3 regions of the Arthrobacter sp. Y3222053 genome follow, and region 2 is predicted to be linked to each of the others. Evidence: riboswitches for the same ligand, from Rfam matches in the RefSeq annotation. Region 2 holds a riboswitch; each other region holds the start of a gene.
The links. Region 2 has a riboswitch for thiamine pyrophosphate ahead of thiM (hydroxyethylthiazole kinase). Riboswitches for the same ligand answer to the same signal wherever they lie in the genome.

Region 1 (4,130 bases), on a different contig from region 2:
CCGCTGTCCTTCTGGCTGCCGGACTCCTACCCGACGGCGCCGGCACCGGTGACCGCGGTGTTCGCCGGCCTGCTGACCAAGGTCGGCGTGTACGCCATGGTGCGGACGGAGACGCTGCTGTTCCCCGGGGACCGGATCAATTCGCTGCTGATGGTCGTTGCCGGGCTGACAATGGTGGTGGGCATCCTCGGCGCGCTGGCGCAGACCGACATCAAGCGACTCCTGTCGTTCACCCTGGTCAGCCACATCGGCTATATGGTCTTCGGCCTGGCGGTCTCCTCAGTGGTCGGAATCGGTTCCGCAGTGTTCTACGTGGTGCACCACATCACCGTGCAGACCAGCCTGTTCCTGGTCACCGGGCTGATCGAACGCCGGGGCGGGACGGCCAACATGGACCGCCTGGGCGGCCTGGCGAAGCTGTCGCCGCTGCTGGCGGTGCTGTACTTCATTCCGGCGATCAACCTGGCCGGCATTCCGCCGTTCTCCGGATTCCTCGGCAAGCTCGGCCTGATGCAGGCCGGCGTGGACCTGGGCACGCCGCTGGCCTATGCGCTGGTCGCCGCCGGCGCCGTCACCAGCCTGCTGACCCTGCTGGTCATGGCCCGGGTCTGGAACCGCGCCTTCTGGCGCACCCCGGAGGACGCGGTGCACCCGGACCCGATCCTGCTGGCGGTGGGCCCGGACGGGCGTAGCCTGAACAGCTCGGTGGACGTCACCGACCACGACAGCGGGCGGTTCTCCGGACGCGACGCCGTCACCCTGCTGCCCAAGAGCATGGTCGGCGCCACCCTGGGCCTGGTCGGCCTGGGTCTCGCCCTGACCGTTTTCGCGGGTCCGCTCTATGAGCTCAGCGACAACGCGGCGATGGACCTGCTGGAGCGCACCCCGTACATCGAAGCGGTCCTGGGAGAGGGGGCCATGCCGTGAGCCGCAGACGACGCCACCTTTCGGTCATCAAGGAACTGCCGCTGCTGATCTGGCTGGTCTTTGTCTGGGGAGCGCTCTGGCAGGACTTCAGCCTCTCCAACCTCGCGTTCGGGGTGGTCATCGCCGCCGTGGTGATGCGCATCTTCTACCTGCCTCCGGTGCAGCTCAGCGGCAGGTTCAACCTGCTGTACGCACTCGGCTTCGGCCTCCGCTTCCTGTACAAGCTGGTGCTGGCCAGCTTCGAGGTGCTGTGGCTGGCGATTCGGAAGGGCCCGCGGATCCGCAACGCGGTGGTGGCGGTCAAGCTGCGGACCCGGTCCGACCTGCTGACCACCGCCACCGGCCATGCGCTGTCGCTGATTCCCGGTTCGCTGGTAGTGGACGTGGACCGCTCCACCTCCACCCTCTACCTGCACTGCCTGAACGTCGCGAACGAGGAGCAGGCGGAGGCGATCCGACGGGACGTGCGCAGCACCGAGGCCTGGCTGATCCGGACCATGGGCAGCCGCGAGGACCTGCAGCTGCTAAGGACCGATGAGCAGCGCACCGACGGGAAGCTCGACGACGCACAGCAGGGAGCAGGCGCATGATGAACGTATTTACGGTGATCGTAGCCGTCATGCTGGCGGTGTCGGCGTTCGGCGCCATCGGCCGGATCGTCCTGGGCCCGTCCATCCTGGACCGGGTGCTCGCGGCGGACGTGCTGCTGGCGGTGGTCGGCGCCGGCCTGGCCACCGACATGATCGTCAACCGGCACCTTGACTACCTGGCGCTGCTGATCTCGATCTCGCTGGTCGGCTTCATCGGCTCGGTCACCGTCGCCCGCTTCGTCACGGACAGGAGGTAACCATGTCCCAGAACCTCCACGACGCCGTCGTCGGCCTGCTCATGATCGGCGGGGCCCTCATGTCGCTGGCCGCCGCGATCGGCCTGATGCGCTTTCCGGACCTGATGAGCCGCATGCACGCGGCGTCCAAGCCCCAGGTGCTGGGCCTGCTGCTGTTCCTTTCCGCGATGGCGGTGGAGTTCGCCAGCTGGAAGCTGCTGCCGGTCCTGTTCCTGTGCTGGCTGCTCATGCTGCTGACCGCCCCGGTCAGCGCCCATATGATCGGCCGCGCCGGCTACCGCACCAAGCACCTGCGGCCGGAGCTGCTGAGCATCGACGAGCTGGACGACGTCGTCGAGCGCGCCCAGCGCTACATCACCGAGGCGCAGGAGGCTGAGGAGGGCGCCGACGCCGATCCGCAGGTGGACGACGTGCACCAAACCGGGAACCTGTCCGCCGAGGAGCTGGCTGCCGCCCGTGAAACGGACGGAGCCGGCGGCAGCCGCAGCCGCCGCCGGCTCGAAGGATAGGTCCGCGGGTCAGACGACCTCGGGGGTGCGCTTATAGCGCTGGATGGCCTTCTGGGTGCCCCGGTTGGTGAGGACGCGGATCGCGGAGCTGACCGCGCCGGAGACCAGCGCGAAGACGACGGCCGAGCGCAGCGAGGCCTCGAGGCTGCCTTCGGCGTCCTTCGGCGGCTCCTGCCCGGTGGCCTTCTCCCAGACGAAGTCCAGGGCCTTGGCGGAGACGATGCCGGCCAGGATGCTGACGCCGGTGCCGAGCAGTTTGAGGATCACGTTCATGGGCATTCCTTCGCTTGTGGGGCTTTGACCCCACCCTACGACACAGCCGCCCCACGCGTCCCGATCGGATGTACAGTGGTAGCGCCAACACACGACAGGGGAGCGCCGCCGCGGACCGGGACACCGGGCACGGCACAGGGCGCTGAGAGTGCGGATCACCGCAGACCCTCGAACCTGATCCGGTTAGTACCGGCGAAGGGAGTCGAGATCTCAGGGGCGGCGCCGGTTCCGGCGTTCTCCCTCCCCTCCTGCAACCCAGGAGGATTTCCATGCAGAACACTTCCGGCAGCGCGCCGCAGCCCCGCTCCACCCCGCCGGCCCCGAGCCCGGACCCGCACCCGACGCCGTCGCCCGGCCCCCGGTGGGGCGCCCGGTTCGCCGCATCCTGGCGCGCCTCCGCCCGCTGGCGGGTGGTGGACATCGTCACCGCGTCGGTGCTTTCCGTCGCCGTGGGCGTGGTCTTCTGGGCCTGGTCCCTGGGCGCCGGCGGCATCGGCGCCCTGACCGCCGCCTTCCCGCCCCTGCTCGGCCTCTACAGCGGAGGCTGGCTGATCGCCGGCGTCCTGGGCGGGCTGATCATCCGCAGGCCCGGCGCCGCGATCTACTGCGAGGTCCTGGCCTCGGCCGTGTCCATGGTCCTGGGGACCAGCTACGGCCTGTCCGTCCTGCTCTCCGGCGCCGTCCAGGGCCTGGGCGCGGAACTGGTCTTCCTGCTCTTCCTCTACCGCCGGTACACCCTGCCGGTGGCGCTGCTGGCCGGGCTGACCGCCGGGGTCTTCCTGGGCGTCAGCGAGAACATCCTCTACAACGTCGAATGGGCCGCACAGTGGCAGGGCCTCTACGTGCTGTTCGCCGCGGTGTCCGGACTCGTGATCGCGGGCCTGCTCTCCTGGCTGGCGATGCGTGCACTGGCGCGGACCGGCGCCCTGTCCCAGTTCGCGGCCGGCCGCAGCGCCGATGCCTGATCAGCCCGCCGCCCCGGCCGAAGTCCGCGCCGAGGGGTTCGGCTGGCGGCACGCCGGGCGCCGCCGGCCCGCGGTCAGCGGACTGGACCTGCACATCCGCGCCGGCGAGCGGGTCCTGCTGCTCGGAGCGTCCGGCGCAGGCAAGTCGACGCTGCTGCACGCGCTGGCCGGCATCCTCGCCGATGACGAGGGCGACGGCGGCGGCGAGCAGTCCGGGCGCCTGAGCATCGACGGCGCCGACCCGCGCAGCGCCCGCGGCCGCGCCGGCCTGGTGCTGCAGGACCCCGAGAGCCAGGTGGTGCTCTCCCGGGTGGGCGACGAGGTGGCGTTCGGTGCCGAAAACCTGCGCGTCCCCGCAGCCCAGATCCCGGCCCGGACCGCGCGGGCGCTGGAGGACGTCGGACTGGGGCACCTGCCGGCCGGGCATCCCACCGCCGCCCTCTCCGGCGGCCAGAAGCAGCGCCTGGCCCTCGCCGCCGTGCTTGCCATGCAGCCGGGCCTGCTGCTGCTGGACGAGCCCACCGCCAATCTGGATCCGGCGGGAGTGCTGGAGGTCCGCGACGCCGTCGCCCGAACGGTGGAACGCACCGGGGCGACCCTGATCGTGGT
Region 2 (4,130 bases):
GCGCCTCCTGCAGCCAGTCCTTGGCGGCCCGCAGGGCCGCCTCCCAGCTGCCGAGCCGCGGGTACAGGGTGGCCAGGGCGGAGGACAGCGAGCAGCCGGTGCCGTGCGTGTTCGCCGTCTGAACGCGCGGTGACCGGACTTCCGCCACCGACCCCTCTGCGGACACCAGCGCATCCGGACTGCCGGCGTCCGCGTGCAGGTGCCCGCCCTTGGCCAGGACGAGGACCCGGTGCCGGGTGGCGAGGGCTTGGGCCTGTTCCAGTGCTTCGGTCCAGCTGCCGGCTTCTTCGGTGCCGAGCAGGGCGGCCAGCTCCGGCAGGTTCGGCGTCACCAGGTCCACCCGGTGCAAAAGGTCCCGCACCGCGTCCTCCGCGGCGGCGTCGAGCAGCCGGTCGCCGCTGGTGGCCACCATCACCGGATCCAGCACGACGGCGGGCGGACGCACCCGGTCCAGCCAGGCCGTGACCGTGGCGGCGACGTCGGCGCCGCCCAGCATGCCGATCTTCACCGCATCGAGGTGCACGTCGTCGGAGACGGCGTCGAGCTGCTCGGCCAGGAAGGACACGGGCGGGGTGTGGATGGATCGCACGCCGTGGGTGTTCTGCGCCACCAGGGCGGTCACCACGGCCATGCCGTAGCCGCCGTTCGCGGCAATCGACTTCAGGTCCGCCTGGATGCCGGCTCCTCCGGTCGGGTCGGTGCCGGCGATGCTGAGCACCCGCGGCACGGCGGTGGTTCCGGCCGCGCCGCCCGCCGTCGCCTCCGCGGCAGCCCGGCCGGTGGACCCGCTCATCGGTTCCACTCCCGGACCAGGTCGGCTGCGGCCTGCCGCGGATCGGCGGCCGCGCAGACCGCGGAGACAATCGCGACGCCGCTCGCCCCGGCGGCGCGCAGCGGCGCGACGTCGGCGGCCGTGACCCCGCCGATCGCTACGCAGGGCACCGGAGCCGCGGCCGCGAACCGGGCGAAGCCGTCGATGCCCAGCGGTTCGGGGTGGTCCTTCTTGGTGGCGGTGGGCCGGATGACCCCGGTGCCCAGATGGTCCACGGTTCCGGCCGGCAGGGCGGCGAGCGCGGCCAGGTGCTCGGGCCGGTTGGCGGTCAGTCCAACGACGGCGTCCGGACCGACCAGCTGCCGTACCGAGGTGACGGGCAGGTCCGACTGGCCCACGTGCACGCCGTGCACGGCCGCACCGGCGGCCCGGGCCGCCAGGTAGATGTCCACCCGGTCATCGACCAGCACCAGCGCCCGGTCTCCCACCGCTTCGGCGACAGCCATCACCCGGGCGAAGAACTCCGCTCCGGAGGCCTCCTTCTCGCGCACCTGGACGGTGCGGATGCCGCCGTCGACGGCCGCGCGCACCGTGTCCACCAGGCCGCGGGACCCGCACTGGGCGGTGTCGGTAACCAGGTAGATGCCGGTGCTGCGGGCCCGGGCGCGGGGACTGGCAGCGCTCATCAAGGCGTTGTTCTCCATCAGGTTCTCCGTGCTCATGCAATGTCCAGACGGGTCTCGAGCTCGGCGGCGTCTACGGCGGCGAGCGCGTCAAGGAACGCGACGGCGAAGCTGCCCGGGCCAGCGGCCTGCTCGGCGGCAATTTCGGCCGCCACGGTGTAGACGGCGGTGCCGGCGGCTGCGGCGGCCAGCCGGTCGGCGTCGGGCGCGGAGCCCAGGAATGCAGCGGTGACGGCGCCCAGGGCGCAGCCGCCGCCGGTGATCCGGGTCAGCAGCGGATGCCCGTTGGCGATCCGGAGCACGTCCCGCCCGTCGGTGATCAGGTCCACCGGACCGGACACCGCGACCACGGAGCCGTACTTGCCGGCCAGCAGCTGCGCGGCCGGCAGCGCGTCCTCGGGGTTGTCGGTGGCGTCGACGCCGCGGCCGCCGGCGCCCTGGCCGGCCAGGGCAATAATCTCGGAGGCGTTGCCGCGGATCACGGCCGGGCGGCGTTCGAGCAGTTCGGCGGCCAGCCGGGTCCGGACGGGCAGCGAGCCGACGGCCACCGGGTCCAGCACCCAGGGGGTGCCGGCGTCGGCGGCGGCGTCCGCTGCCTCTGCCATCGCCTCGCGCTGCTCCGCGGTGGGCGTGCCCAGGTTGATCAGCACCCCGGAGGCGATCCGGGCAAACGGTCCGGCCTCCCCGGGAATGTCGGTCATCGCCGGAGCGGCGCCGAGCGCGAGCAGGGCGTTGGCGGTGAAGTTGGTGACCACCGCGTTGGTCAGCGACTGCACCAGCGGCGTGCCGGCGCGCAGCTGCGCGAGGAGGTCAATGGTCAGGTCCGGAGTCAGGCGAATGCTCATCCGCGACATCCCTTCGCTAGTTCTAACTAGATCAGGTTCGACGGGTCTCATCTCAGCCTTGCGGCACCCCGTGTCACTGCCCTCGACTGTAGCCCCGCTCACAGGCAGGGGCAAACCCCCGGCGGGCCCTGCCCGCAGCGCGTCAGCGGCGGTAGGTCAGGGCCTCCGTGGCCCAGTCCAGGTCCGGCCAGGGATCCTGGCGCTGCAGGATGGCGAAGGCGCTGGAGCAGAAGTCCACCACGGTCTGCTGCGGGTCCGCCGTGGCCAGGGCGTCCTCAAGGGGAAGCACGTACTCGCATTCCTTGGCCAGGAACCGGGCGGCGTCGGGTTTCAGCATGGCCTCGTAGCTGCCGATGTCGCTGACGAACGGATAGGGCAGCACGAAGAAGGACGGCCGTGGAGACTTCGGATCGCCGGGCCAGAATCCGAACTCGCAGGCTTTCTCGTCGAAGGATCCGGCGGCGATCTCGCCGCGGCCGGGATAGGGCGCCGCCTGGCCGCTGAACAGCGTGCCGGTGAGGTCCATGGTGCCGAACCAGTAGGCGGGCATCTCCACCTTGCCCCGCCACGGCGCCATGAACGCGGCGATGCTGCGGTACGCGAAATGCAGGTTTTCCAGGAACAGGGTCACCGCTTCCCGGTCGTAGGAGGCGTGCCGGTCATCCTGGTCGAAGTCGACCGGGTCGTGGAACTCCTGCGGCCGGACGTTGATCGGGGTGGGTGCGTTGATGTCGTCCAGCGCCACCATCAGCTGCTCGTAGAAGTCCTTGACGCTCAGGCCCGGCCCCAGCGGGATCTTCTCCCGCAGGCCGCGGCTGTTCTGCACGACGACGTGGTGCCGGCGCAGGTTGAAATAGATCTCGAAGTTCGACTCGTGCGCCGGAATGATCCCGGTGCCGATCCCGTCGATGGTCAGGAACAGGCGGACGTGCGCCCACTCGGGCCGCTTGGGGCTGCGCTCGAGCTTCACCTTGCCCGCCATCTGCAGGAACATGTGCAGCGTATCGGCGGTGGCCTGCCAGTCGGGATAGTTCAGGAACCTGGTCTTCATCTCCTACGCCTCTCTCGCGGAAACCGGCGCCTCCCCCACAGCCCTTCCCTCAGTCTGGAGGCCGGCTCCGACGCCGACAAGGGTGCGCACGGCGTCCGCCCCCGGCGGCCGAGTGTGCCGCCGACCGGCGTCATGCAGCCGTAAAATGGACGTCCATTCCCCCGCCTGCCCATGCCCACTAGGCTGTAGTCCTTATGCGCCCTAGGAAGACCACTGCGGCCGCGTCGGCCGATTCCCGCTCCCGTTCCGTTTCCGACACAGTTGCCGCCCGTCGCCGCGGCCTGAAATACGTGCTGATGCTCGGTGCCCTGGCCGCACTGCCGGCAGTCACCACGGACATGTATCTTCCGGCCCTGCCGGCCGTGGCGGAGGACCTGCACACCAGCGCCGCCGCCGCGCAGTTCACCCTCTCCGGCACCCTGCTCGGCGCCGCCGTCGGGCAGCTGGTGATCGGCCCGTTCTCCGACCGCGTGGGCCGGCGGCTGCCGCTGCTGCTGGGCATCAGCCTGCACGTGCTGGTCTCGCTGCTGTGCTCGGTGGTGCCGAATATCGAGACGCTGATCGGGCTGCGGGTACTCCAGGGATTCTTCAACGCCGCGGCCGGCGTGGTGGCGATCGCCGTCATCCGGGACCGGTTCCAGGGCTCCGACGCGGCCCGGATGCTTTCCCGCCTGATGCTCATCATCGGCCTCGCGCCGCTGCTGGCGCCCACCCTGGGACAGGCGGTGATCGCCGTGTGGCAGTGGCGTGCCGTGTTCCTCGCCCTGGCCCTGATCGGC
Region 3 (4,130 bases), on a different contig from region 2:
CAGGGCACCCTGGCCCTCGCCTCCCACATCACCCGCGAGCAGGGCGACCCCGAGGCCTCGGCGGCCTTCGCCCGGGCGGTTCGCGCCGCGGACGACTCCGAAACCGATCCGCTGAAGGCCAAGCTCGCCGCCGAGCTGCTGCAGCGCCAGCTCAACCAGCCGAACCTGTACGACCGCGAGATCCACCGCGCCGCCGAGGCCGGAGACCAGGCCGCCGAACGGGAATGGCGGGTGCTGCGCCTGGACACCCTGCTCTATCTGCGCGCCCACGGCGGCTCGCAGACCCTCAGCGCCGGCGAGCTGGAACGGCGCATCGACGCCGAGCTCGCCGCGGTGCGGGCCCTCGGCCGCGACGGGCAGCCCGCCTAGCCCTGCCCGTCCCGGTTCCCTGCGGTTCCCTGCCGCTAGCGCGGCGCCCGGGTCGAATCACGCACCACCAGTTCCGGCTGGAAGCTGACGTGCCGGTGGTGGTGGTCCTCGGCCAGCTCGTCTTCCAGCAGTTCGACGGCGGTGCGCCCGATCAACCGCGCCGGCTGGCGGATGGAGGACAGCGGAACGATGGCTGAGGGTGCGAAGTCGATGTCGTCATAGCCGATCAGGGCGATGTCCTGCGGCACCCGGATGCGGTGGCCGAACACGAAGGCCTGGAGCAGTCCGATGGCGAGCAGGTCGTTGGCCGCGAAGACCGCATCGGGGCGTTCGGCCGCCGGCCTGCCCAGCAGTGCCTCGCCGACGCGGCGGCCCTCCAGCACGGTCAGGGACTTGGTATCCGCTACGTCCAGCGACGCCCCGGGAACGGCGTCGACGGCGGCCCGGGCTCCGGCTTCACGGTCCGCCACCTGGTGCAGGCACGTCGGCCCGCCCACAAATGTGATCCGCCGCGCTCCGCCCTCGAGCAGGTGGGTGACCGCCATCCGGCCGCCCTCGACGTCGTCGACGGCCAGGGAACAGTACTGGGAGGCCGGCGCCTGCTCATCGACCAGCACCACCGGCGTGCCGCGGGAGCGCAGCCGCTCGATCCGCCGCCGTTCCGGGGACTGCGGGGTGATGAGCACCCCGCGCACCCGCTGTTCCTCGAACAGGTCCAGGTAAACCTGCTCACGGCTGCGGGACAGCCCGGAGTTGCCCACGATGACGGCCTGCCCGTGGGCGTCCGCGGCCGCCTCGGCTCCGCGGGCGATCTCGTTGTAGAACGGGTTCCCGGTGTCCTGCACGACCAGCCCGATGGTGCGCGAGCGGCCCGCCTTCAGCTGCCGGGCGACGTCATTGCGCACATAGCCCAGTTCCTCGATGGCCTTCTGGACCCGGCGGCGGCGGTCTTCGGAGACCATCTCGGGCCGGTTGATCACGTTGGAGACCGTGCCGATCGAGACCTGGGCTTCCCTGGCGACGTCCTTGATGCTCACCGGGAATCTCTCCATGCAGTGCCTTCACTTTCACATCGGTCGTGGTGCGTCACGCGGGCTGGCATCGGCCCGGACCGCCGCGGCCGTCCAGGGTGCAGGGGTCCATTCTAATGAGCCTCATCCCACGTGGGGGCGGAATTGCCCTCCGATGACGGCGAGCGGCCGGGCGGCCCGCCGGCGCCGGGCGGTGAACCCGGTCATCGGCGCATGTATGCTGGGCCACACGCTGAGAAGGATCAGCGGTTCTGCGGGAGCCCTCCGGGGCTGAGAGGGCTTAAGCGCCGACCGCCGCACCTGATGCGGGTTATGCCGCCGTAGGAAAGGACCCTCCGATGCACGCTGCCCTCCCCGCTCCCGGCGGCCCCACCGCGCCTGACGGCCCCGTGTCGGTGGACGTCGCGGTGGCCGGCGCGGGCGTGATCGGCCTCGCCGTCGCGTGGCGGCTACGGTTGGCCGGATTCCGGGTGGCGCTGGTGGATCCCGCCCCCGCCATGGGCGCTTCCCGGGCCGCCGCCGGCATGCTGGCCCCGGCCAGCGAGGTCCAGTATCAGCAGGAGGCCCTGTTTCCGCTGATGCGCGCCGCCGCCGGGGAGTACCCGGCGTTCGCTGCGTCCGTGGAACGGGCGTCGGGGCTGCCGTCCGGCTACCGGGCCACCGAGACCCTCGTCTGCGCAGCCGATGCCGCCGACCGGCACGCCCTGGAGGACCTGCGCCGTCTGCAGGAGGGGCACGGAATGGCGGTGGAACCGCTGCCGCTGCGGGCCGCCCGCAGGGTGGAGCCGGCGCTCAGCCCGCGGCTGGCCGGCGTCTTCCGGATTCCGGGCGACCACCAGGTGGATCCCCGGATGCTGGCCGCCGCGCTCCTGGGCGCCCTCGGCTGCAGCGACGCGGGCCCCTGGGTGGCGCCGGGTGCCGACGACGGCGGGCCGGCGATTGTTCTCCGGGACCGTGCCGAGGCGCTGCACCGCACCGCCGACGGCGCCGTGGCCGGGCTGGTCCTTGCGGGCGGCACCACCGTGCGCGCCGGCTGGACCGTGCTGGCCACCGGAGCAGGGCCGGAACCGGCCAACCTTCCGCCCGGGCTCACCCTGCCTCCGGTGCGGCCGGTGTTCGGGGACATCCTGCGGGCCCGGGTGCGGCCAGGGGCTCCTCCCCTGCTCGAACGGACCGTGCGCGGGTTGGTCCGCGGCCTTCCCGTCTACCTTGTGCCGCGGGCCGACGGCTCCCTGGTCATCGGCGCCACCGCCCGCGAGGACAACCGCCCGGGAGTGGACGTCGGCGGAGTCTTCGCCCTGCTGCGGGATGCCCGGGCACTGGTGCCCGCGGTGGACGATCTGGAGCTGGTGGAGACAATGGCCCGGGCCCGGCCCGGCACCCCCGACGATCTGCCCTACCTGGGCGTTCCCTGCACCGGCGACGGCCGCCCGGTTGCCGGTCTGGTGCTGGCCACCGGCTTCTTCCGGCACGGCGTGCTGCTGGCGCCGCTTGCCGCCCGGCTCACGGCCGGCCTGATCGCCGGCACGTCCGGGGCCGAACCCGCGGACGCCGCGTATCTGGCCGCGGCAGCTCCGGACCGTTTCCGCTCCGTCCCGACGCACCTCTGAAAGGAACTCTCCATGCCGGCCATTACCTTCAACGGCGCCGCCCGCGCCGTGCCCGAGGACACCACGGTGTCCCAGCTCGTCGCCTCCGCGCTCGGACGCGCCCTCGACCCGGCAGGCCAGCCGGCCGACGGCGGCCGCCTGGGCGTCGCGGTGGCGGTGGACGCCGTCGTCCTGCCGCGCAGCCTCTGGCACACCACCCCGGTGGCGGACGGGCAGAGCATCGAACTCGTCACCGCCGTGCAGGGAGGCTGATCATGGACCCCTTCGCCGATCCGCTGGTCATTGACGGTGTGGCCCTGGGCTCCCGGCTCATCATGGGCACCGGTGGGCTCAGCTCGCTGCACACGCTGGAACAGGCGCTGCTGGCCTCGGGCACCGCACTGACCACCGTGGCCCTGCGTCGGTACGCCCCCGCGTCGGGCAGCTCGCTGTTCGAGGTGCTGGAGCGCAACGGCATCCGCATCCTGCCCAACACCGCCGGCTGCTACACCGCCCGGGACGCGCTGCTGACGGCCGAGCTGGGGCGCGAGGCGCTGGAGACGGACTGGGTCAAACTGGAGGTCATCGCCGATGACCGGACGCTGCTGCCGGACGTGGTGGAGCTGCTCGACGCCGTCGAGCAGCTGGCCGCCCGCGGCTTCAGGGTCTTCGCCTACACCTCGGATGATCCCGCCGTCGCCCGGCGGCTGGAGGACGTGGGCGCCGCCGCGGTGATGCCGCTGGGGGCGCCCATCGGCACCGGGCTGGGGATCCTGAACCCGCACAACATAGAGCTGATCTGCGCCCGGGCGCAGGTGCCGGTGATCCTGGACGCGGGCATCGGCACGGCGTCGGAGGCCGCGCGGGCCATGGAGCTGGGCTGCGACGCCGTGCTGCTGGCCTCCGCGGTGACCCGGGCCCAGGATCCGGTTGCCATGGCCGCGGCGATGGCGCACGCCGTCGCCGCCGGCCGGCTGGCCGCCGGCGCGGGCCGGATACCGGCCCGCCGGCATGCCCTCGCCTCCTCACCGATGGCGGGACGGGTGGACACCGGCGGGCCCGCGGAGATCCCGCGCGGGGACTGGGCTCCGGCCGGAGCCGGAGACGGCGCCTAGCGCGCCGCGGTGACCCGCGGTTCGTA

Region 1: it holds a riboswitch for thiamine pyrophosphate, as region 2 does, so the genes downstream of both, AC5RUW_RS00435 (ECF transporter S component) here and thiM (hydroxyethylthiazole kinase) in region 2, are expected to answer to the same signal.
Region 3: it holds a riboswitch for thiamine pyrophosphate, as region 2 does, so the genes downstream of both, thiO (glycine oxidase ThiO) here and thiM (hydroxyethylthiazole kinase) in region 2, are expected to answer to the same signal.

The regions. Positions count from the first base shown of each region.
Region 1 covers NZ_JBNHIA010000001.1:94,789-98,918, reverse strand. The annotation lists gene AC5RUW_RS00460 (Na+/H+ antiporter subunit D) at 1-927, shown strand, start outside; gene AC5RUW_RS00455 (Na+/H+ antiporter subunit E) at 924-1,517, shown strand; gene AC5RUW_RS00450 (MrpF/PhaF family protein) at 1,514-1,774, shown strand; gene mnhG (monovalent cation/H(+) antiporter subunit G) at 1,777-2,283, shown strand; gene AC5RUW_RS00440 (DUF4235 domain-containing protein) at 2,293-2,556, opposite strand; TPP riboswitch at 2,643-2,774, shown strand; gene AC5RUW_RS00435 (ECF transporter S component) at 2,826-3,521, shown strand; gene AC5RUW_RS00430 (ABC transporter ATP-binding protein) at 3,514-4,130, shown strand, end outside.
Region 2 covers NZ_JBNHIA010000003.1:488,630-492,759, forward strand. The annotation lists gene thiD (bifunctional hydroxymethylpyrimidine kinase/phosphomethylpyrimidine kinase) at 1-793, opposite strand, end outside; gene thiE (thiamine phosphate synthase) at 790-1,494, opposite strand; gene thiM (hydroxyethylthiazole kinase) at 1,491-2,300, opposite strand; TPP riboswitch at 2,292-2,381, opposite strand; gene AC5RUW_RS10320 (DUF5996 family protein) at 2,443-3,351, opposite strand; gene AC5RUW_RS10325 (multidrug effflux MFS transporter) at 3,546-4,130, shown strand, end outside.
Region 3 covers NZ_JBNHIA010000005.1:171,506-175,635, forward strand. The annotation lists gene AC5RUW_RS13680 (DUF6707 family protein) at 1-369, shown strand, start outside; gene AC5RUW_RS13685 (LacI family DNA-binding transcriptional regulator) at 405-1,421, opposite strand; TPP riboswitch at 1,644-1,744, shown strand; gene thiO (glycine oxidase ThiO) at 1,739-3,010, shown strand; gene thiS (sulfur carrier protein ThiS) at 3,023-3,262, shown strand; gene AC5RUW_RS13700 (thiazole synthase) at 3,265-4,104, shown strand; gene AC5RUW_RS13705 (rhamnulokinase) at 4,101-4,130, opposite strand, start outside.